One region of the Streptomyces sp. NPDC050388 genome, then DNA from elsewhere that is predicted to be linked to it. Evidence: riboswitches for the same ligand, from Rfam matches in the RefSeq annotation. Region 1 holds a riboswitch; each other region holds the start of a gene.

What was found. Region 1 has a riboswitch for cobalamin ahead of AB0I73_RS22715 (ribonucleoside-diphosphate reductase subunit alpha). Riboswitches for the same ligand answer to the same signal wherever they lie in the genome.
Region 2: another riboswitch for cobalamin. It lies ahead of AB0I73_RS08655 (cobalamin biosynthesis protein); the one in region 1 lies ahead of AB0I73_RS22715 (ribonucleoside-diphosphate reductase subunit alpha).
Region 3: another riboswitch for cobalamin. It lies ahead of AB0I73_RS11415 (iron ABC transporter permease); the one in region 1 lies ahead of AB0I73_RS22715 (ribonucleoside-diphosphate reductase subunit alpha).

Annotation. Positions count from the first base shown of each region.
Region 1 is NZ_JBFAKH010000039.1:53,385-60,334, reverse strand. It holds gene AB0I73_RS22735 (GntR family transcriptional regulator) at 1-212, shown strand, start outside; gene AB0I73_RS22730 (DUF3311 domain-containing protein) at 379-645, shown strand; gene mctP (monocarboxylate uptake permease MctP) at 642-2,270, shown strand; gene AB0I73_RS22720 (GNAT family N-acetyltransferase) at 2,366-2,872, shown strand; cobalamin riboswitch at 2,934-3,080, shown strand; gene AB0I73_RS22715 (ribonucleoside-diphosphate reductase subunit alpha) at 3,205-5,604, shown strand; gene AB0I73_RS22710 (ribonucleotide-diphosphate reductase subunit beta) at 5,604-6,632, shown strand; gene AB0I73_RS22705 (hypothetical protein) at 6,687-6,950, opposite strand, start outside.
Region 2 is NZ_JBFAKH010000011.1:48,205-55,154, reverse strand. It holds gene cobN (cobaltochelatase subunit CobN) at 1-2,170, opposite strand, end outside; gene AB0I73_RS08660 (cobyric acid synthase) at 2,167-3,702, opposite strand; gene AB0I73_RS08655 (cobalamin biosynthesis protein) at 3,699-4,664, opposite strand; cobalamin riboswitch at 4,786-4,947, opposite strand; gene AB0I73_RS08650 (hypothetical protein) at 5,091-5,312, opposite strand; gene AB0I73_RS08645 (inorganic phosphate transporter) at 5,344-6,606, opposite strand; gene AB0I73_RS08640 (class II aldolase/adducin family protein) at 6,848-6,950, shown strand, end outside.
Region 3 is NZ_JBFAKH010000015.1:69,004-75,953, forward strand. It holds gene AB0I73_RS11385 (MFS transporter) at 1-62, shown strand, start outside; gene AB0I73_RS11390 (aromatic ring-hydroxylating dioxygenase subunit alpha) at 99-1,166, shown strand; gene AB0I73_RS11395 (hypothetical protein) at 1,163-1,387, shown strand; gene AB0I73_RS11400 (PDR/VanB family oxidoreductase) at 1,401-2,387, shown strand; gene AB0I73_RS11405 (IclR family transcriptional regulator) at 2,384-3,181, shown strand; partial or broken gene AB0I73_RS11410 (VOC family protein) at 3,336-3,554, shown strand; cobalamin riboswitch at 3,621-3,742, shown strand; gene AB0I73_RS11415 (iron ABC transporter permease) at 3,843-4,952, shown strand; gene AB0I73_RS11420 (ABC transporter ATP-binding protein) at 4,952-5,737, shown strand; gene AB0I73_RS11425 (ABC transporter substrate-binding protein) at 5,753-6,799, shown strand; gene AB0I73_RS11430 ((2Fe-2S) ferredoxin domain-containing protein) at 6,806-6,950, shown strand, end outside.

The sequences.
Region 1 (6,950 bases):
ACGTCCACCTGGCGGAGGCCGAGGAGACCATCGAGACCTCGCTGGCCACCCCGCGCGAGGCCGGCCTGCTCGGCACCGATGTGGGACTGCCGATGCTGATGCTCTCCCGGCACTCCCGGGACCGGGACGGGCAGCCGGTGGAGTGGGTGCGGTCGGTGTACCGGGGCGACCGGTACAAGTTCGTCGCCCGCCTGAAGCGCCCCCAGGACTGAGCCCCGGAGGGATCGGCGGGGGTTTCACCGGAGATTCCGCCGCTGTCCGGGCGAGGTTCCGTGGAGTTTAAGTACGCAATCCCCGCGAGGGGTTCCGTCCCGGTCCGCCGCGACCTAGATTTCCTGCGCGTCAAACAGGCGATCAGCGAGGGGACGGAACCGTTCTATGTCGCAAGCCCCGGAAACCGGCAGACGGCCGGTGGTGACGCCGATGCGCGTCGTCATCGCCGTCTGCCTCCTGGCACCGTTCGTGGCCCTGATGTGGGTCGGCTCGTACGCGAAGACCGACCCCGCCCTCATGGGCATCCCGTTCTTCTACTGGTACCAGATGCTGTGGGTGCCGGTCTCCGCCTCACTGACGATGACCGCGTACAAGCTGTGGCAGCGTGACCAGCGCGCCCACGCGGCCGCGAAGGGCGGTGCTCAGCGGTGAACGACGGCGTGAACGGCGTGGCACTCGCCGTCTTCATCTTCTTCTTCGTCCTCGTCACGGTGATGGGCTTTCTGGCCGCCCGCTGGCGCAAGGCCGCGAACGAGCACAGCCTCGACGAATGGGGCCTGGGCGGGCGGTCGTTCGGCACCTGGGTCACCTGGTTCCTGCTCGGCGGCGACCTGTACACGGCGTACACCTTCGTGGCCGTACCGGCGGCGATCTACGCGGCCGGCGCGGCGGGCTTCTTCGCGGTGCCGTACACGGTCCTCGTGTACCCGCTGATCTTCACCTTCCTGCCCCGGCTGTGGTCGGTTTCGCACAAGCACGGCTATGTGACGACGTCCGACTTCGTGCGCGGGCGGTTCGGCTCCAAGGGGCTGTCGCTGGCGGTGGCGCTCACCGGCATCCTGGCGACGATGCCGTACATCGCGCTCCAACTGGTCGGCATCCAGGCGGTGCTGGACGTGATGGGCGTCGGCGGCGGGGAGAGCACCCACTGGTTCGTCAAGGACCTGCCGCTGCTGATCGCCTTCGGTGTGCTGGCGGCGTACACGTATTCGTCGGGTCTGCGGGCCCCCGCACTGATCGCGTTCGTGAAGGACACGCTGATCTATCTCGTGATCGCGGTGGCGATCATCTACATCCCGATCAAGCTGGGCGGCTTCGACGCCGTCTTCGCCAAGGCGAGCGAGGCGTACGGCGAGACCAACCCGGCCACGGGCGCGCCGCGCGGTTCGCTGGTGCCGGGCGAGGCGGGGCAGTGGACGTACGCCACGCTGGCGTTGGGCTCGGCGCTCGCGCTGTTCATGTACCCGCACTCGATCACCGCGACGCTGTCCTCGCGCAGCCGTGAGGTGATCCGCCGCAACACCACGATCCTGCCGCTGTACTCACTGATGCTGGGCCTGCTGGCGCTGCTCGGTTTCATGGCGATCGCGGCCGGGGTCGATGTCAGCAACGGGCAGCTGGCGATCCCGCAGTTGTTCGAGAACATGTTCCCGGACTGGTTCGCCGGTGTGGCCTTCGCGGCGATCGGCATCGGTGCGCTGGTGCCGGCGGCGATCATGTCGATCGCGGCCGCGAACCTGTTCACCCGCAACATCTACAAGGACTTCCTCAAGCCCGACGCGACACCGGCGCAGGAGACCAAGGTCTCCAAGGTGGTCTCGCTGCTGGTGAAGGTGGGTGCGCTGGTCTTCGTCCTCACCATGGACAAGACGGTCGCCATCAACTTCCAGCTGCTCGGCGGCATCTGGATCCTGCAGACCTTCCCCGCCCTGGTGGGCGGCCTGTTCACCCGCTGGTTCCACCGCTGGGCGCTGCTCGGCGGCTGGGCGGTCGGCATGATCTACGGCACGGTCGCGGCGTACGGGGTGGCCTCGCCGACGCAGAAGCACTTCGGCGGTTCGTCGGACGAGATCCCGGGCATCGGTGAGATCGGCTACATCGGTCTCACCGCCTTCGTGCTCAACGCCCTGGTGACGATCGCCCTGACGTTCGCCCTGAGGGCGGCCAAGGCCCCCGAGGGCATCGACGAGACCCGGCCGCAGGACTACACGGCGGACGCGGGCGACCCGGGTGTCAGCGCGGAGCTGCCCCTGGACACGGCGGAGAGCAAGCACTGACGCACCCGGCGTCCGGCTCCAGCCCCCTCGCGGGGCTCACGGGCCGTCGGAGAAATCCGGCGGCCCGTCGCCGTCCCGTCGGGCACACTCACCTCATGGACATCGTCACCCGGCCGGTGGAGCCGTACGAGTACGAGGAACTCGGCGAGCTCACCGCGCAGGCCTATCTCCTTGACGGGCTGCTCGACTTCGGGGAGAGCGACGCGTACCTCGGCCGGCTCCGGGACGTGGCGGGGCGGGCAGCGGCCGCCGAGGTGCTGGTCGCCGTGGAGCGGGGAACGGTGCTGGGCGGGGTGACCTTCGTGCCGGGCCCCGGTCCGATGGCCGACATAGCGGGGCCGGACGAGGCGGAGATCCGGATGCTGGCGGTCGCCCGCGCGGGCCGGGGCCGTGGCGCCGGGGAGGCCCTGGTGCGCGCCTGCGTCGACCGGGCACGGGCGATCGAGGGGTGCCGTCGGATCGTGCTGTCGACCCAGCGCACCATGCGCTCCGCCCACCGCGTCTACGAACGGCTGGGTTTCACCCGCACCCCCGAACGCGACTGGAACCCGCTGCCGGACCTGGACGACATCATGCTGCTCACCTACGAGCTGACGCTCTGACATTACCGCGCTCCAGCACCATCCCGACACAAGATATGGGTCCGCCGGCGACACACGGCACAAGATGTATGCTCATGCCTGCTGTCGCCGCAGGGGAATCCGGTGTGAATCCGGAACTGTCCCGCAACGGTGTACTTGTGCGTGTCCGCGTTTTCTGCGTTCCCGCACGGCTTCAGTCCGAGGACCTGCCGACAGTGCGCCCGGCCGTCCGGTCCGGGTGCCTGACGTCCGGGCCTCGTGGAATGGGCCGGTGGACGCGAGGTGCGTGCGCGCGCCCGTGTGCTGCCCCCCGCCCTCGACCAGGCCCCGTGCCGAGCGAGGGAGAGCCCCACGTGACCATCGCGCCAGCCGATCCGGCTTCAGCGGTCGACGTGACCGACATGAGCGGCGTGAGCGACGGCCCCGGTGCCGCGCTGCTGCGGACCCTGACCGAGCTGACCGTCGACCTCCAGGGCGCCGACCCCGGCCGGGTCGCCGCCGCCGCGCTGCGCGGCCGGTCCGCCCATGCGGACGAGACCGAGCTGCGGGAGCTGGCCACCGAGGCGGCGGCCGGGCTCATCTCCGAGGACCCCGCCTACTCCCGGCTCGCCGCACGACTGCTGACGCTCGGCATCCGTGCCGAGGCCGCCTCGCAGGGTGTCACGTCGTTCGCCTCCTCGATCTCGACGGGACACCGCGAGGGCCTCGTCGCTGACCGGACCGCCGAGTTCGTCGCGCTGCACGCGGCCCGTCTCGACGCGCTGATCGACCTCGGCGCGGACGACCGTTTCGGCTACTTCGGCCTGCGTACCCTGCACAGCCGCTATCTGCTGCGGCACCCGGTCACCCGCAAGGTCGTCGAGACACCGCAGCACTTCCTGCTGCGGGTCGCCGCCGGTCTCGCCGAGAGCGACACCTCCCGCTCGGTGGACGAAGTCGCCGCGCTGTACGGCCTGATGAGCCGCCTGGAATACCTTCCCTCCTCCCCCACCCTGTTCAACTCCGGTACCCGGCACCCCCAGATGTCGTCCTGCTACCTCCTCGACTCCCCCAAGGACGAACTGGACTCCCTCTACGACCGCTACCACCAGGTGGCCCGCCTCTCCCAGCACGCCGGCGGCATCGGCCTGTCCTACTCCCGCGTCCGCTCCCGCGGTTCGCTGATCCGCGGCACCAACGGGCACTCAGGCGGCATCGTCCCGTTCCTGAAGACCCTGGACTCCTCGGTCGCCGCCGTGAACCAGGGCGGCCGGCGCAAGGGCGCGGCGGCGGTCTACCTGGAGACCTGGCACTCGGACGTCGAGGAGTTCCTGGAGCTGCGCGACAACACCGGTGAGGACGCCCGCCGCACGCACAACCTGAACCTCGCGCACTGGGTGCCGGACGAGTTCATGCGCCGGGTCAGCGCCGACGCGCCGTGGTCGCTGTTCTCCCCGTCCGACGTCCCGGACCTGGTCGACCTGTGGGGCGAGGAGTTCGACGCGGCCTACCGGGCCGCCGAGGCGGCGGGTCTGGCGACGAGGACGCTCCCCGCGCGGGAGCTGTACGGGCGCATGATGCGCACCCTCGCCCAGACCGGCAACGGCTGGATGACCTTCAAGGACGCCGCCAACCGCACCGCCAACCAGACCGCCGAGCCGGGCCACGTCGTCCACTCGTCCAACCTGTGCACGGAGATCCTCGAGGTCACCAGTGACGGGGAGACGGCGGTCTGCAACCTCGGGTCGGTCAACCTCGGCGCGTTCGTCGACCGGGCGAACGGCGGCCTCGACTGGGAGCGGCTGGACACCACCGTCCGCACCGCCGTCACCTTCCTGGACCGGGTCGTCGACATCAACTTCTACCCGACCGAGCAGGCGCGCCGTTCCAACGCCCGCTGGCGCCCGGTGGGGCTGGGCGTGATGGGCCTCCAGGACGTCTTCTTCCAGCTCCGGCTGCCCTTCGACTCCCCCGGGGCGAAGGCCCTCTCGACCCGTGTCGCCGAGCGGATCATGCTCGCCGCGTACGAGACGTCCGCCGACCTCGCCGAGTCCCACGGCCCTCTGCCGGCCTGGGAGAAGACGCGTACGGCCCGGGGCGTCCTGCACCCCGACCACTACGGCGTGGAGGTGACCTGGCCCGAGCGGTGGGCCGCGCTGCGCGCGCGCATGGGCGCGACCGGCCTGCGCAACTCGCTGCTCCTGGCGATCGCGCCGACCGCCACCATCGCCTCGATCGCGGGCGTGTACGAGTGCATCGAGCCGCAGGTGTCCAACCTTTTCAAGCGCGAGACGCTGTCCGGCGAGTTCCTCCAGGTCAACTCGTACCTGGTGGACGACCTGAAGCGGCTCGGCGTCTGGGACGCGCGGACCCGTGAGGCGCTGCGCGAGGCGGGGGGCTCGGTGCAGGGCTTCACCTGGATCCCCGAGGAGGTGCGCGGGCTGTACCGCACCGCGTGGGAGATCCCGCAGCGCTCTCTGATCGACATGGCTGCCGACCGCACCCCGTTCCTGGACCAGTCGCAGTCGCTGAACCTGTTCATGGAGACGCCGACCATCGGCAAGCTCTCCTCGATGTACGCCTACGCCTGGAAGCGGGGCCTGAAGACCACGTACTACCTGCGCTCGCGCCCCGCGACCCGCATCGCCCGCGCGGCCCAGGGCCAAGCCCGAACGCAAGCACCCTCCCCGGCCCCCGGCCGGCAGTCGGCGTCCGACCCCGAAGCGGTCGCCTGCTCCCTTGAGAACCCCGAGTCCTGCGAGGCCTGCCAGTGATGTCCAGCACCGCCACCACCGCCCGAACCCAGAACCTTCTCGACCCGGGCTTCGAGCTCACCCTGCGCCCCATGCGCTACCCCGACTTCTACGAGCGCTACCGGGACGCCATCAAGAACACCTGGCACGTGGAGGAGGTCGACCTCCACTCGGACGTCGCCGACCTGGCGAAGCTCAGTCCGGAAGAGCAGCACCTGATCGGGCGGCTGGTGGCCTTCTTCGCCACCGGCGACTCGATCGTGGCCAACAACCTGGTGCTCACCCTCTACAAGCACATCAACTCCCCGGAAGCACGGCTGTATCTGTCCCGGCAGCTGTTCGAGGAGGCGGTGCACGTCCAGTTCTACCTGACCCTGCTGGACACCTATCTGCCCGCCCCGGAGGACCGCGCCGCCGCCTTCGCCGCGGTGGAGAACATCCCCTCCATCCGTGAGAAGGCCGAGTTCTGCTTCAGGTGGATGGACTCGGTGGAGAAGCTCGACCGGCTGGAGACGCGGGCCGACCGCCGTCGTTTCCTGCTCAACCTGATCTGCTTCGCCGCGTGCATCGAGGGCCTGTTCTTCTACGGGGCGTTCGCCTACGTCTACTGGTTCCGCAGCCGGGGCCTGCTGCACGGTCTCGCGACGGGCACCAACTGGGTGTTCCGGGACGAGACGATGCACATGTCCTTCGCCTTCGACGTGGTCGACACCGTGCGCAAGGAGGAGCCGGAGCTGTTCGACGACCGGCTTCAGCAGGAGGTGACGGACATGCTGCGCGAGGCGGTCGAGGCGGAACTGCAGTTCGGGCGCGACCTGTGCGGCGACGGGCTGCCGGGCATGAACACCGAGTCGATGCGGCAGTACCTGGAGTGCGTCGCCGACCAGCGTCTCGTCCGCCTGGGCTTCACGCCGGTGTACGGCTCGGACAACCCGTTCTCCTTCATGGAGTTGCAGGGCGTCCAGGAACTCACGAACTTCTTCGAGCGGCGTCCGTCCGCGTACCAGGTCGCCGTGGAGGGCACGGTCGACCTGGACGAGGACTTCTAGGACGGTCCGCGGGGCCCGGGGCCCGTCCGGTGTCCGCCGGGGCGCCACCCGTTCTCACGCCGCGCGTGCGGTGTGCTGTGAGGTGGCACCCCGTGCGGGGCCGTGCACGGTGCTCCCCGCCGGCCGGGACGGCCCGGCGACCGTGAGCCACCACGCGGCTGCCGCGTCCCGTCCGGCCGCTTCCCGTTCGGCCGCGGCGCTGTCGGCCTCGGCCCGCCTCAGCTGCCGGTCCGTCCTCCGGTCGCGCGCGATGCCGACGACGGCGGGGAGAGCCATCAGGGCGAGCAGTCCGAGGACGAACAGCATTCCGATCAGTGC
Region 2 (6,950 bases), on a different contig from region 1:
GACCGTCCACCAGCTCCGTCAGCTCCACCGGCACCTTCAGCGGGGCGCCCGGCTCGGCCAGCAGCTCCTTCTCCACCAGCCCGAAGTGCTCGGCCAGCGAGGCCCGCAGGCCCGGCAGCGCGTTCGCCTGTCCGCCCCACACCTGTGAGGCGCGCAGCACCGCGAGCACCAGGTTGACGCGCGGCTCGCCGACCGGGCCACCGCCCAGGATGTGCAGGCCGTCGCGGATCTGCACGTCCTTGATCTCGCACAGATAACCGTCGATGTGCATGACGAACGAGTCGAAGTCGTCGTCGTCCGGCTGGTCGTCCACGTGCAGGTCGTGGTGGAGCTCGGCGGCCTTGACGAGGGTCCAGATCTGCGCCCGTACCGCCGGGGCCTTGTCCGGGTCCAGGTCGGAGACGAGCGCGTACTCGTCGAGGAGTTGCTCCAGCTTCGCCAGGTCGCCGTAGGTGTCGGCGCGGGCCATCGGCGGGACGAGGTGATCGACCACCGTCGCGTGCCCGCGCCGCTTGGCCTGGGTGCCCTCACCGGGGTCGTTGACGATGAACGGGTAGATCAGCGGGAGGTCGCCCAGGACGGCGTCCGGCGCGCAGCCCGCGCTCAGCCCGAGGCCCTTGCCCGGCAGCCACTCCATGGTGCCGTGCTTGCCCATGTGCACGATCGCGTCGGCGCCGAAGCTGTTCTCCAGCCACCGGTAGGCGGCCATGTAGTGGTGCGACGGCGGCATGTCGGGGTCGTGGTAGATGGCGATGGGGTTCTCGCCGAAGCCGCGCGGCGGCTGGATCATGACCACGACGTTCCCGAACTGGAGGGAGGCCAGCACGATGTCGTCGCCGTCGACGTACAGCGAGCCCGGCGGCTCGCCCCACGCCTCGGTCATCGCGTCCCGCAGCGCCGGGTCCAGCTTCTCGAACCAGGCCCGGTAGTCCGCGAGCGGCACCCGGGCGGGCGCGGCGGCCAACTGGTCCTCCGTCAGCCACTCCACGTCGTGGCCGCCCGCCTCGATGAGCCGGTGGATCAACTCGTCGCCGTTGTCGGGGTACCCGTGCACCCCGTACCCCGCGTCCCGCAGCGCGTCCAGCACCCGTACCGCCGAGGCGGGGGTGTCGAGCCCCACCGCGTTGCCGACGCGGGAGTGCTTGGTCGGGTAGGCGGTGAAGACCAGTGCGAGCCTCTTCTCCGCGTTGTCCAGGTGCTTCAGCCGGGCGTGCCGTACGGCGATCCCGGCGACGCGCGCGGCCCGCCCGGGGTCGGCGACGTAGACCGGGACGTCGTCGGGACCCTGCTCCTTGAAGGAGAACGGGACCGTGATCAGCCGTCCGTCGAACTCCGGGATGGCGACCTGCATCGCCGCGTCCATGGGGGAGAGGGCGGCGTCCGACTCCTCCCAGGCGGCGCGCGACGAGGTCAGGCACAGCCCCTGCAGCACCGGGACGTCCAGGTCGGCGAGGGCCCCGATGTCCCAGGCCTCGTCCTCCCCGCCCGCCGACGCCTGGGAGGCGTGCGTGCCGCCGGCCGCGAGCACGGTGGCGACCAGGGTGTCCGCCCGCCCGAGGATCTCGTACAGCCCGGGGTCGGCGCCGCGCAGCGAACCGCAGTACACCGGCAGGGCGTTGGCGCCGTGTGCCTCGATCGCGTCGCAGAGCGTGTCCACGAAGGCGGTGTTGCCGCTCAGTTCGTGGGCGCGGTAGAAGAGCACGCCGACGGTCGGACGGTCCGCCGAGACGGTACGGGAGCCGTGCACCCCGTACTCCGGCATCCGGCGCGGCTCCTCGAAGCCCTCGCCGGTGAGCAGCACGGTGTCGGACAGGAACCGGGCCAGCTCGGCCAGGTTGTCCGGGCCGCCCTCCACCAGGTACTTCAGTGCCTCCGCCACGACGCCCGCGGGCACCGACGACTCGGCCATCAGCTCCGCGTCCGGCACCGCCTCGCCGCCGAGCAGCACCGTCGGGATCCCGGACGCCCTCAGCGCCGCGAGCCCGTCCTCCCAGGCACGCTTGCCGCCCAGCAGCCGTACGACGGCGAGGTCCGCGCCGTCGAGCAGCGCGGGCAGTTCGGCCGCCACGTCCACGCGGGTCGGGTTGCCGATCCGGTAGGAGACGCCGGTGGCGGCGCGGGCCGCCAGCAGGTCCGTGTCGGCGGTCGACAACAACAACACTGTGCTCATGCGGGCGCTCCCGGTGGAATGAAAGGCAGTCCTTGCGGCGCGCCCGACTCGATGAGCCGCCAGAGCGCGTCCGTGTCCGCGTGCTGTTCGATCAGGTCGCCGAGCCGGTCGAGCTGCTCCTCGCGCAGCGCGGCGAACGAGGTGTCGGGGGCCGGCACGAAACGGCGCCCCGCGGCGGCGGCCACCTCGCGCAGGAAGGCCCGGCGGAAGCCGTCGGACTCCAGCGAGCCGTGCCAGTGCGTGCCCCAGGTCTGGCCGACCCGGCAGCCGTCCAGGCTGTGTCCGCTGTCATCAGAGATGAACGCTGTCCCGCCGGTGACGTCGGCGACCCCGTGATGGATCTCGTACCCCTCGACGGGCTCCCCGAGGGCTTCCCCGGCGGGACGGGTCAGCGTCTTCTCCCGCGCGAACCGCACCCGCACGGGCAGCAGTCCGAGCCCGTCGACGTGCCCGGCGCGGCTTTCGACCTCGTCCTCGATGTGCTCGCCGAGGATCTGGTAGCCCCCGCAGATCCCCAGCACGGGCCGTCCCTCGGCGGCCCGTCGCTTCAGGGCGTCCGCCAGCCCCCGCTCGCGCAGCCATTCGAGGGCCCGCACGGTCCCGCGGGTCCCCGGCAGGACGACGAGGTCGGCGTCGGCCAGTTCCTCGGGCCGGTCCACGAACCGCACGACGACGCCCGGTTCGGCCGCCAGCGCGTCCACGTCCGTGAAGTTGGACATCAGCGGCACCGCGCACACGGCGACCCGCAGCACGTCCTCGCCGACCGGCGGGGCGACGGCCGACTCCCGCACGGCACCGCGCAGGGACACGGCCAGCCCGTCCTCCTCGTCGATGCCGAGCCCGTGCCGGAAGGGCAGTACGCCGTACGTGTGCCGCCCGGTCAGGCCGTGCAGCATGTCGAGGCCCGGCTCCAGCAGCGTCACGTCGCCCCGGAACTTGTTCACCAGGAACCCGGCGACCAGCGCCTGGTCCTCGGGGGAGAGCAGGGCGACGGTGCCGAAGAAGGAGGCGAAGACCCCGCCGCGGTCGATGTCGCCGACGACGAGGACGGGGAGCCCGGCGTTCCTGGCGATCCCCATGTTCACGATGTCGGTGCGCCGCAGGTTGATCTCGGCCGGGCTGCCGGCCCCCTCACAGATCACCGCGTCATACGTGTCCCGCAGCTGTGCGAGGCAGTCCAGCACCGTGCCCAGCAACTGTTGTTGCCGTCCGCCGTGGTAGCCGCGCGCGCTCAGCTCGCCGACCGGCTTGCCCAGCAGCACCACCTGGCTGCTCCGCTCGCCGCCCGGCTTGAGCAGCACGGGGTTCATCAGTGCGGTCGGCTCGACCCGGCAGGCCTGGGCCTGCATGGCCTGCGCCCGCCCGATCTCGGCGCCCTCGCGCGTCACGAACGAGTTCAGCGACATGTTCTGCGCCTTGAACGGCGCGACCTTGACGCCCTGCCGTGCCAGCCACCGGCAGATCCCGGCGGTCACGACGCTCTTGCCGGCGTCCGAGGTGGTACCGGCGACCAGCAGACCCCCACCGCTCATGACCTGTGCCCCTTCCCGACGATCCGTGCGGCGACGATCCGCGCGGCGGCACCGACGCCGAGCGTCAGCCAGCCGACGCGCCGCGAGAGCCGTACCGCCCGGTCGATGTCCGCCACGGCCACGGGACGGCCGGTGCCGTTGAGGACGGGCCGGTGTTCGACCCGCCCGGCATAGGACAGCGTTCCGCCGAGCCGCACGCCGAGCGCGCCCGCGAAGGACGCCTCCACGGGGCCCGCGTTGGGGCTGGGGTGCTTCGCGGCATCCGCGCGCCACGCCCGGACGGCGCCCCGCGGGTCCGGCCCGGCGACCGCGGCGAGTACGGCGGTCAGCCGCGCCCCGGGCCACCCGGCGACGTCGTCGAGGCGGGCGGAGGCCCAGCCGTAGCGCCGGTACCGGGGGGACTTGTGGCCGACCATGGCGTCCAGGGTGTTGACGGCCCGGAACCCGAGCAGTCCCGGCACCCCGGCGACGGCGCCCCACACCAGGGCGCCCACCACGGCGTCGGAGGTGTTCTCGGCGACGGACTCCACCACCGCGCGGGCGATCCCGTCGGCGTCCAGCGCCTGCGGGTCCCGCCCGCACAGGTGCGGCAGCCGTGCCCGCGCGGCCTCGATGCCCTCGGCGGTGCCGGTCTCCAGGGACCGCCCGACGGCGCGGGCCTCCCGGGCCAGCGACGTCCCGCCGACGACGGCCCAGGTGGCGGCGCCGGTCAGGGCGATCGAGGCAGCGGAGGAGGACCGTACGCACCGGGCGGCAAGGCTCCCCAGGGCGACGGCCCCGCCGACGCAGACGGCGGTGTGCAACGCGCCCCGGCCGCGGTCGTCCCGCCACAGCATCCGTTCCACGGCAGCCGCGGCCCGCCCGAAAGCAGCGACCGGATGTCCCCGGCGGGGATCGCCGAGGAGCAGGTCGCCGAGGAGGCCGGCGGCGGCGCCGTACGCGAACTCGCGATCGGCACCCACGGGTTCAGCCGGTGGGGGATCCGGTGGAAGGGACCGCCCCGATCCGGGGTGGAGTGTCGCTGGTCGACCTCGACGGGCAGCCGGGCATGGCGATATGTCCTCACTCAGGGTGTCCACGCCCTGGTTCGACGAGACCGGCGGTGAGAGTTCCTGGCTCCCGGGGTGTGCACCCCGGTGACAGTGGCGGGACCGCGCCGGACTTACACCGGCTTCCTCTCCTGTCGCCGCATTGGCATCCGGCAGTCCACCACGGTCCGGAAGAACCGTCAACCTGCCTTTGACCTGCGAGGCTGAAGTGTGCTGAGGCCCACAGAGGGGTTCCGGTGGGGGAACGCGAACGGGCGGAGCGGGGCGCGAAGCCCCGCACCGCCCGTCGGACGGAGACGACTCTGATCAGACCGCGATCAGGCCGAGATCAGGTCAGGATCAGGCCATGATCAGATAGATCCCGTACGCCACCGCCGCCGTGCAGGCCGCGAAGCAGGCGTAGGCGCCGGTGACCGCCAGGGCCGCGGACCGGCCCTGGGCGGCGGCCCGCTCGTGGCGGGACAGGCCGACGATGCCGAGGGTGAACAGGGCCACCAGGGCCACGGTGACCACGAGGCTGACGCCGAAGACGGAACCGAGGGCCGCCCAGTCGATCTTCATGGTGCTCTTCTTCCTTCGTACCGGGGCGCGGTCAGACGGTGGTCTTGGCGGCCGGGTCGGTGGCGGCCGGGGCCGGGATGGTGGCCGAGAGCTCCTCGACCGGGCTGCCCGCCGGGGGCGGGGTCACCGCGGCCATGGCGGCGGTCACCACGCCGGCCGGCTCCTCGGCGGTGGCGGCCGAACCGTCGGCGGCATCGTGGTCGTTGACGTTGGTGTGGTCGACGACCTCCCGCCGGGAGATCTTCCAGATCGCCGCGCTGGAGGAGACCAGGAAGACGGCGACGACGGCGGTGCCCCAGCTGCCGGCCCGGCAGACCAGCTCGGCGATGGCCCCGACCAGGGCCGCCGCCGGCAGCGTCAGGCCCCAGGCGACGAACATCCGGGTGGCCGTCGACCAGCGGACGACACCGCCCTTGCGGCCCAGGCCCGCGCCCATCACGGCACCGGAGACCGAGTGCGTGGTGGAGAGGGAGAAACCGAGGTGGGAGGAGGCCAGGATGACCGTCGCGGCGCTGGTCTGGGCGGCGAAGCCCTGCTGCGGCTGGAGGTCCGTCAGGCCCTTGCCCATCGTGCGGATGATGCGCCAGCCGCCGAGGTAGGTGCCGAGCGCGATGGCGACGCCCGCGGACACGATGACCCACAGGGGCGGGTCGGAGTCCGGGGCGAGGGTGCCGCCGGCGACCAGGGCCAGGGTGATGATGCCCATCGTCTTCTGCGCGTCGTTGGTGCCGTGGGCCAGCGAGACGAGGCCGGCGGAGGCGATCTGACCCGCCCGGTAGCCCTTCTCGGACGCCTTGCCGTCGGCCTTCTTGCCCAGGCGGTAGGTCAGCCGCGTCGCGAACATCGCGGCGAGGCCGGCGACCAGCGGCGCGGCGATCGCGGGGATCAGCACCTTGGTGACCAGGACGTCACCGTGCACCGCGCCGAAGCCCGCCGAGGCGACGGTGGCGCCGATCAGACCGCCCATCAGGGCGTGCGAGGAGCTGGACGGCAGACCGACCAGCCAGGTCAGGAGGTTCCAGAGGATCGCGCCGACCAGTGCGGCGAAGATGACCTCGGGACGGATGCCGGCCTCGTCGACGAGGCCTTTGGAGATCGTGTTGGCGACCTCCACGGAGAGGAAGGCGCCCACCAGGTTCAGCACGGCGGACATGGCCACCGCGACCTTGGGCTTGAGAGCACCGGTCGAAATGGTTGTCGCCATCGCGTTCGCGGTGTCGTGGAAACCGTTCGTGAAATCGAACGCGAGTGCGGTTACCACCACAATCGCGAGGATCAGCGAGAAGCTTTCCATTTACCCAGGCAATCGTTCGAAGTCATTGGCGCGTTGAACGTAGGTAACCTGAGTGAACAGAAGATGAACTGGGATGGGCGTCGGGATGACCGTGATGGGTGCGGTTGCTCCGTCGGACGGCCGTACGTCCACCACGGCCCGCCCGTGGCGGTGCGGCTGAAGGGCCGCGCTCCGTCGACGGGCGTTCGCGGCCGACCGCGGAGCCGTTGAAGAGACCTTCGTCACCCGGCAGGATCACGGCATGGCCGAGCAGCAACGGGACGTGAGTGACGAGGAGACGCGCGCCTGGACCGGCCTCGTCGAGGCCGCCCGCCGGACCGTCTCCGACGGGCTCGTCGTCGGCA
Region 3 (6,950 bases), on a different contig from region 1:
GCGCGACCGGAGCCCGCCCGGCCGCCCCCGCCCCCGCCGTCGCCGTCGGCGACGCCCCCTGACCCCGACCGGCCATCGCGCCCGTAAGGAGAAACACCGTGACCGCTTTCGTCCGCAACCAGTGGTACGTGGCCGCCTACGCCCACGAGGTCGGCCGCGAACTGCTCGGCCGCACCGTCCTCGGCGAGCCGATCCTGCTCTACCGGACCGAGGACGGCCGCCCGGTCGCCATGGCGGACCGCTGCGTGCACCGCCGCTTCCCGCTCTCGGAGAAGCCGAGCCGCCTCGACGGCGACCGCGTGGTCTGCGGCTACCACGGCTTCACGTACGGCACCGACGGCGTGTGCGTGTCCGTACCCGGCCAGCAGCGCATCCCCCGCACGGCCCGGCTGGCCACCTACCCGGTCCTCGAACAGGACGCCTTCGTGTGGGTGTGGATCGGGGACCGCGAACCCGGCACCACCCTGCCGCCGCGCGCCCCGTGGATGGACTCGCCCGACTACACCGTCGTGTCCGGCATGGAGACCATCGACAGCGACTACGGGCTGCTGGTCGACAACCTGCTGGACCTCTCCCACGAGACGTATCTGCACGGCGGGTACATCGGTACCCCGGAGGTCGCCGAGACCCCCATCACCACCGAGGTGGACGACCGGGCCGGCATCGTCTACGTCAGCCGGCACATGGACGACGCCGAATGCCCCCCGTTCTACGCCACGTCCACCGGGATCACCGGACGCATCACCCGCTGGCAGGACATCGAGTACCACGCCCCGTGCCTCTACCTCCTGCACTCCCGGATCGCCCCCGTCGGCGCGCCGGGGCCGAACCCGGACGGCAGCGATCCGCACGCCTTCCACGTCGAGGTCGTCTACGCCATCACCCCGTCCACCGAGAAGACCACGTACGACTTCTGGGCGGTGGCCCGGGACTTCGCACCGGGGGACCAGGAGGTCTCCGACTTCCTGCGGGAGAACAACCGCACCGTGGTCCTGCAGGACGTGGTCGCGCTCAACGTGCTGCAGAAGGCGCTCGACACCGAGCAGGACGGCTACCAGGAGCTGTCCGTCAACATCGACACCGGCGGCCTCGCCGCGCGCCGGATCCTCGCCCGCCTGGCCGCCGAAGGAGCGGACCAGGACCGTCCGGCGGCGGCGTCCCGATGAGCCCGCTGCATCCCCCGGCGCTCACCGGCGGTGGCGTCCACCGCATCCACTGGGTCCTCGGCACCGACCGGTTGCTCGCCGTCTGCCACTGCGGCGCCGAGCGCGAGTTCGAGGACCCGGTGGAACTGTGGGACTGGCTGCTCGCCCACCCCGAGGGGCACCGCCCGCCCGCCGCCGCGACGCCCCCGCCCGCCGGGACGCCCGAGCCCGCCCTCGCCTGACGGAGGAAGTACCGTGACCACCGTGATCCCCACGCGCGCCCAGGAGAGCGGCACCGAGACCGACCTCGACCTGGTCGTCGAGGGCAGGGACACCGTCGCCCGGGGCGTCGTGCGACTGACCCTCGCCCGTCCCGACGGCGGCGACCTGCCGCCCTGGCGCCCCGGAGCCCACATCGACCTCCGGCTCACCCCGGAACTCACCCGCCAGTACTCGCTGTGCTCCGACCCCGCCGACCGAACCCGCTGGCAGGTCGCCGTGCTGCGCGAGCCGGACGGCCGGGGAGGCTCCGCCCACGTCCACGACCACCTGGCCCCCGGCGACCCGGTACGGGTGCGCGGCCCGCGCAACCACTTCGCACTCCAGCCCTCGCCCCGCTACCTGTTCCTGGCCGGCGGCATCGGCATCACCCCGCTCCTGCCGATGCTCGCCGAAGCCGAACGTCAGGGTGCCCACTGGGAGTTGGTGTACGGCGGACGCACCCTTGCCTCCATGGCCTTCCACGCCGAGCTGCGCTCCGCCTACGGCGAGCGCGTCCGCCTGGTACCGCAGGACACACACGGCCTGCCGGACCTGGACGCCCTGCTCGGCAGCCCGCTCCCGGACACGTCGGTCTACTGCTGCGGCCCGGAAGGCCTGCTGCGGGCGGTGGAGGAACGCTGCGCCGTCCGGCCGCACGCCGCCCTGCACACCGAGCGGTTCGCACCCAAGGACCTGCGGCCCGCCGCCGCGGAGGAGGAGTTCGAGGTCGAACTGGCCGGCAGCGGCCGCACCGTGACGGTGCCGCCCGGCGTCTCGGTGCTGGAGGCCGTCGAGCAGGCGGGTGTGCAGGTGCTGTCCTCATGCCGCGAGGGCACCTGCGGCACCTGCGAGACACCGGTGCTCGACGGCACCGTGGACCACCGCGACTCCCTCCTCACCCCCGACGAGCAGGCCGCGAACGACACCATGATGATCTGCGTCTCCCGGGCCGCCTGCCCCCGCCTCGTCCTCGACCTGTGAGCGGTCCTCGACCTGCGAGCGCGGGGGGACCCGGCGAGTCGGTCCTGACGCGGGCGGTGCGCATCCTGGAGGCGTTCACCCAGGACGAGCCCGCCCTGTCCGTCTCCGAGATCGCGCGCCGGTCGGGACTGCACGTGGCCACCGCCTCCCGCCTGATCGCCGAACTCGTCGCGCACGGGCTGCTGGTGCGCGACGAACGGCGTCTGGTACGGGTCGGGGTGCGCCTGTGGGAGCTGGCCTCGCGCGCCTCGCCCGCCCTCACACTGCGCGAGCGCGCCATGCCGTTCCTGGAGGGCGTCCACGACGTCGTCGGCCACCACGTGCAGCTCGCCGTGCGCGACGGGGAGGAGGTGCTGTTCGTGGAACGGCTGTCCACGCCCGGCTCCGTCGTCAACTACACGCGGATCGCGGGCCGCCTGCCGCTGCACGCCTCCTCCAGCGGCCTCGTCCTGCTCGCGCACGCCCCCGCCGGGCTGCGCGAACAGGTCGTCGAGGCAGGGCGGTTGAACGCCTACACAGCCGCCACCCCCGTCGCCCCGGGCAGGCTGCGGGCCCAGCTCGCCGCCGTACGCCGCGACGGCTACGCGTACTGCCCCGGCTTCGTGCACGAGGACGCCCTCGGCATCGCGGCCCCCGTGCGCGACGGCTCGGGCGACGTCGTCGCGGCCGTCGGCGTGGTCGTGCCCAACGACGCCGCCGCCCGGTCCCACCTCCCCGTGGTCCGCACGGCCGCACGCGGCATCTCCCGCGCCCTCGGCACCCGACCGGCGGACGCGCAGGGGAGCGGAGGATGAGCCGGTCCCGGAACGAGACGCCGTTTCGCCGGATCCGGTACCGGCTCTGTGAGCCGGGGTGCGGGAGCGCATCGCGGCGCTGGGCGCGCTGCCGGCGAGCAGCGAGGTGCTCGGGTCGCCCGGGCACCGCTGGGTCCTGGAGGAGCCGCTCGCCGAGGACGAGGTGACCAGGCTGCTCGGCCTCGGCGCCGTCAAGGTGGACGTGGGCCGGGGCTCGGACCGGAGTCGGGTGGTCATGGCCGACCCCGAGGGCAACGAGTTCGACGCCCTGCGCACCCCGGCACCGCGGAACCAGCTCGCCCCTGCCAGGGGTCCTGTAGCCGCACTCCCCACTGCCAGACCGTTGACCAGGACAGATGCAGAAGTCCGGTGAGAGTGCCAGGCCACCCCGGCGGAAGGTGATTTCCGCCACCACCGGCGGGGGTGTCCTGGTGGGCAGGCTAAGCTGCACATGCCCCGCGGGGGAAGTCCGGTCGAATTCCGGCGCTGACCCGCAACGGTAGGCGGAGCCCGTCCGAGGCCCCGCAAGCCCGATTACCCGCGGTGTGAAGGCTCCTGTCAATCGCCGTGGACTGCGAGAGGTGCTGCGCAGGGCGCCCCGCGCCCGGGGCCGCTCCTTCTGTTGCGCAGGGGCACGGCCTGAGGCGAAAGCGACCCGTCCGTGGCCACCACCCTCGAAACCGAACCTGCCACGCCCGCGCACACGCCCCGTACCGGAGCCGGGGCCGCGTCCCCCCGGCGCGTTCCACTGCCCCTTCTCCTGATCGGCCTGGGCGCCGCTCTGCCCGTGTCCCTCGTCTGCGGGGTGGGGATCGGGGCGTCGGGGATCTCCTGGGGCGAGGTGCTACACCACCTGTGGGCCGGGTTGACGGGCGGGTCCATGACCCCCGGCCAGGTGCCGGCGTACACCATCGTCTGGGAACTGCGCCTTCCCCGGGCCGTGCTGGCCGCGATCGTCGGGGCCGGGCTGTCGGCCATCGGCGTCGCGGTGCAGGCCATGGTCCGCAACGCTCTCGCCGACCCGTACGTGCTGGGCATCTCCTCGGGCGCGGCCGTGGGCGCCAACGCCGTGCTCATCTTCGGAGCCTTCGGCGCGCTCGGCGTCTGGGCCCTGTCCACGGCGGCGTTCCTCTCCGCGCTCCTGGCCATGGTGCTGGTGTACGCGATCGCCCGTACCCCTCGCGGACTGAGCCCGCTGCGGCTCGTCCTGACGGGCACCGCGATGTTCTACGGCTTCTCGGCCGTCACCACGTTCATGGTGTTCGCGGCCGAGCGCGGTGAGGCGGCTCGTTCCGCGATGATGTGGCTGCTCGGCAGCCTCGGCGGCGCCAACTGGGCCTCCGTTCCGATCGCCGCGGGGGCGGTGCTCGGCGGCCTCGTCCACCTCGCGTGGTCGGCGCGCCGTCTGAACGCCCTGGCCATGGGCGACGAGACGGCCGCCGCGCTGGGAGTGGACCCGGGGAGGCTGCGCAAGGAGCTGTTCCTGGTCTCCGCGGCCGTCACGGGGGCGGTGGTGGCGGTGAGCGGGGCGATCGGTTTCGTCGGGCTGATGGTTCCGCACGCCGTACGGATGCTCGTCGGCGCCGACCACCGGCGGCTGCTGGCCGTCGCACCGCTCGCCGGAGCCGTCCTGCTGGTCTGGGTGGACATCCTGTCCCGCGCGGTGCTCGCACCGGTCGAACTGCCGGTGGGCGTCCTGACCGCGGCCATCGGCGTGCCGTGTTTCCTCCTGCTGATGCGCCGCCGTTCCTACGCCTTCGGAGGCGTGTGATGCGGGTCGACGTCGACGCACTGACCGTCGAGGCCGAGGGGGCCCGGCTGGTGGAAGAGGTCACGCTGGGGGCGGCCGAGGGGCAGCTCGTCGGCCTGGTCGGGCCCAACGGCAGTGGGAAATCGACCCTGTTGCGCTGCGTCTACCGGGCGCTGCGTCCCTCGGCCGGTACGGTCCGGCTCGGCGGTGAGGACCTGTACGCCATGAGCGCGCGTGAAAGTGCCCGTCGGGTGGCCGCACTGCCCCAGGAGTCAGTCACCGAATTCGATTTCACGGTCGCCGAGGTCGTGGCGATGGGGCGGTTGCCGCACCAACGGTCGGCGGCCCGGACCACCGATGAGGACCGCGAGGCGTGCGCGGCCGCGCTGGTGGGGGTCGGCGCCGGTCACCTCGCCGACCGTGGCTTCCTCACCCTCTCCGGCGGCGAGAGGCAGCGGGTCCTGATCGCCCGGGCGCTCGCCCAACGACCCCGGGTGCTGGTGCTCGACGAGCCCACCAACCACCTGGACATCGCCCAGCAGTTGGAAGTGCTCGCCCTGGTGCGTGGCAGCGGACTGACGGTGCTCACCGCACTGCACGACCTCAACCTCGCCGCACTCCACTGCGACTTGCTCCACGTCATCGACGGCGGCCGGATCGTCGCCTCCGGTGCTCCGCACGACGTGCTCACACCCGAGCTGCTGGCCGAGGTCTTCGGCGTGCGGGCGCATCGCGTCCCGCACCCGGAGACCGGCGCCGTACAGCTGCTCTTCGACCGTCTCCTGCCCGCTCAGCCCACTACCTGAGGAGCCACCTCCACCATGCCGCACCTGGCACGCCCCGCCGCACTCGCGCTCGCCACGGCCCTGCTCCTCACCGGCTGCGGTGCGCAGGTCACCTCTCGGGAAGGAGAGAAGGACGGTTCCGCCGCACGTGACGGCCACTATCCGGTGACCGTGGAGAACTGCGGCCAGAAGAAGACCTACGACACAGCCCCCCAGCGCGTGGTCACCAACGACGTCGGCATCACCGAGATCATGTTCGCGCTCGGACTCGAGGGCCATATGGCGGGCTATGTGATGCCCGACGACAAGGGCGACCTCACGTCCGTTCCCTGGAAGGACGCCTACCAGAAGACCACGTGGCTCTCGAAGGAGAGGATCAACAAGGAGCTGGTCCTCGACGCCCGTGCCGATCTGGTCTTCGCGGGCTGGAACTACGGCTTCAGCGAGGGAACCGGCTTCACCCCCGCCGAACTGGACGAGGTGGGCGTCGACTCGTATCTGCTGAGTGAGTCGTGCCGTAACGGGAGAGGGAAGGCACGGGGCGTGATGTCGCCGCTCGACGCCCTCTACACCGATCTGCGGAACCTGGGAAGGATCTTCGACGTCGAGGACCGTGCCGAAACCCTCATCGCGACGTTCCGGGAGCAGGTGGCCGAAGCGCAGGCGAAGGCGCCGAAGGGGGCGGACCGTCCGAGGGTCTTCCTCTACGACGACGGGCGGGACAAGCCGCTGACCTCGGGTGCGTACGCAGGTCCGCACGACATCATCACCAAGGCGGGCGGTGATCACGTCATGAAGGACCTCAAGGACAGCTGGACGACGGTCGGCTGGGAGACCGTCGTCGAACGCGACCCGGAGGTGATCGTGATCAACGACTACGGAGACACCAGCGCCGACCAGAAGCGGAAGTTCCTGAAGTCCTACCCACCGCTCGCACACGTCTCGGCCGTCAAGAACGACCGGATCGTCGTCCTCGACTACGTGGACCTGGTGGAGAGCCCGCGCAATCCCGCGGCCGTCAGCTCGCTCGCCGCAGAGCTGAGGAACTTCGACCGGGGCGGATCCCCCCGGGGAGAGGAGTGAGGCCGCATGTCCGTCGACGCGAACCCGGTCGAAGCGACGTCCGGTCAGGCCACGGCCCCGTCGCCCGCCCCGGCGAACACCCCCGCGCCCTGCCGGGTCGTCGTGTGCCGGGACTGCTGCTGCGGCAGCTCCAAGGTGCCCGGCGTCGACC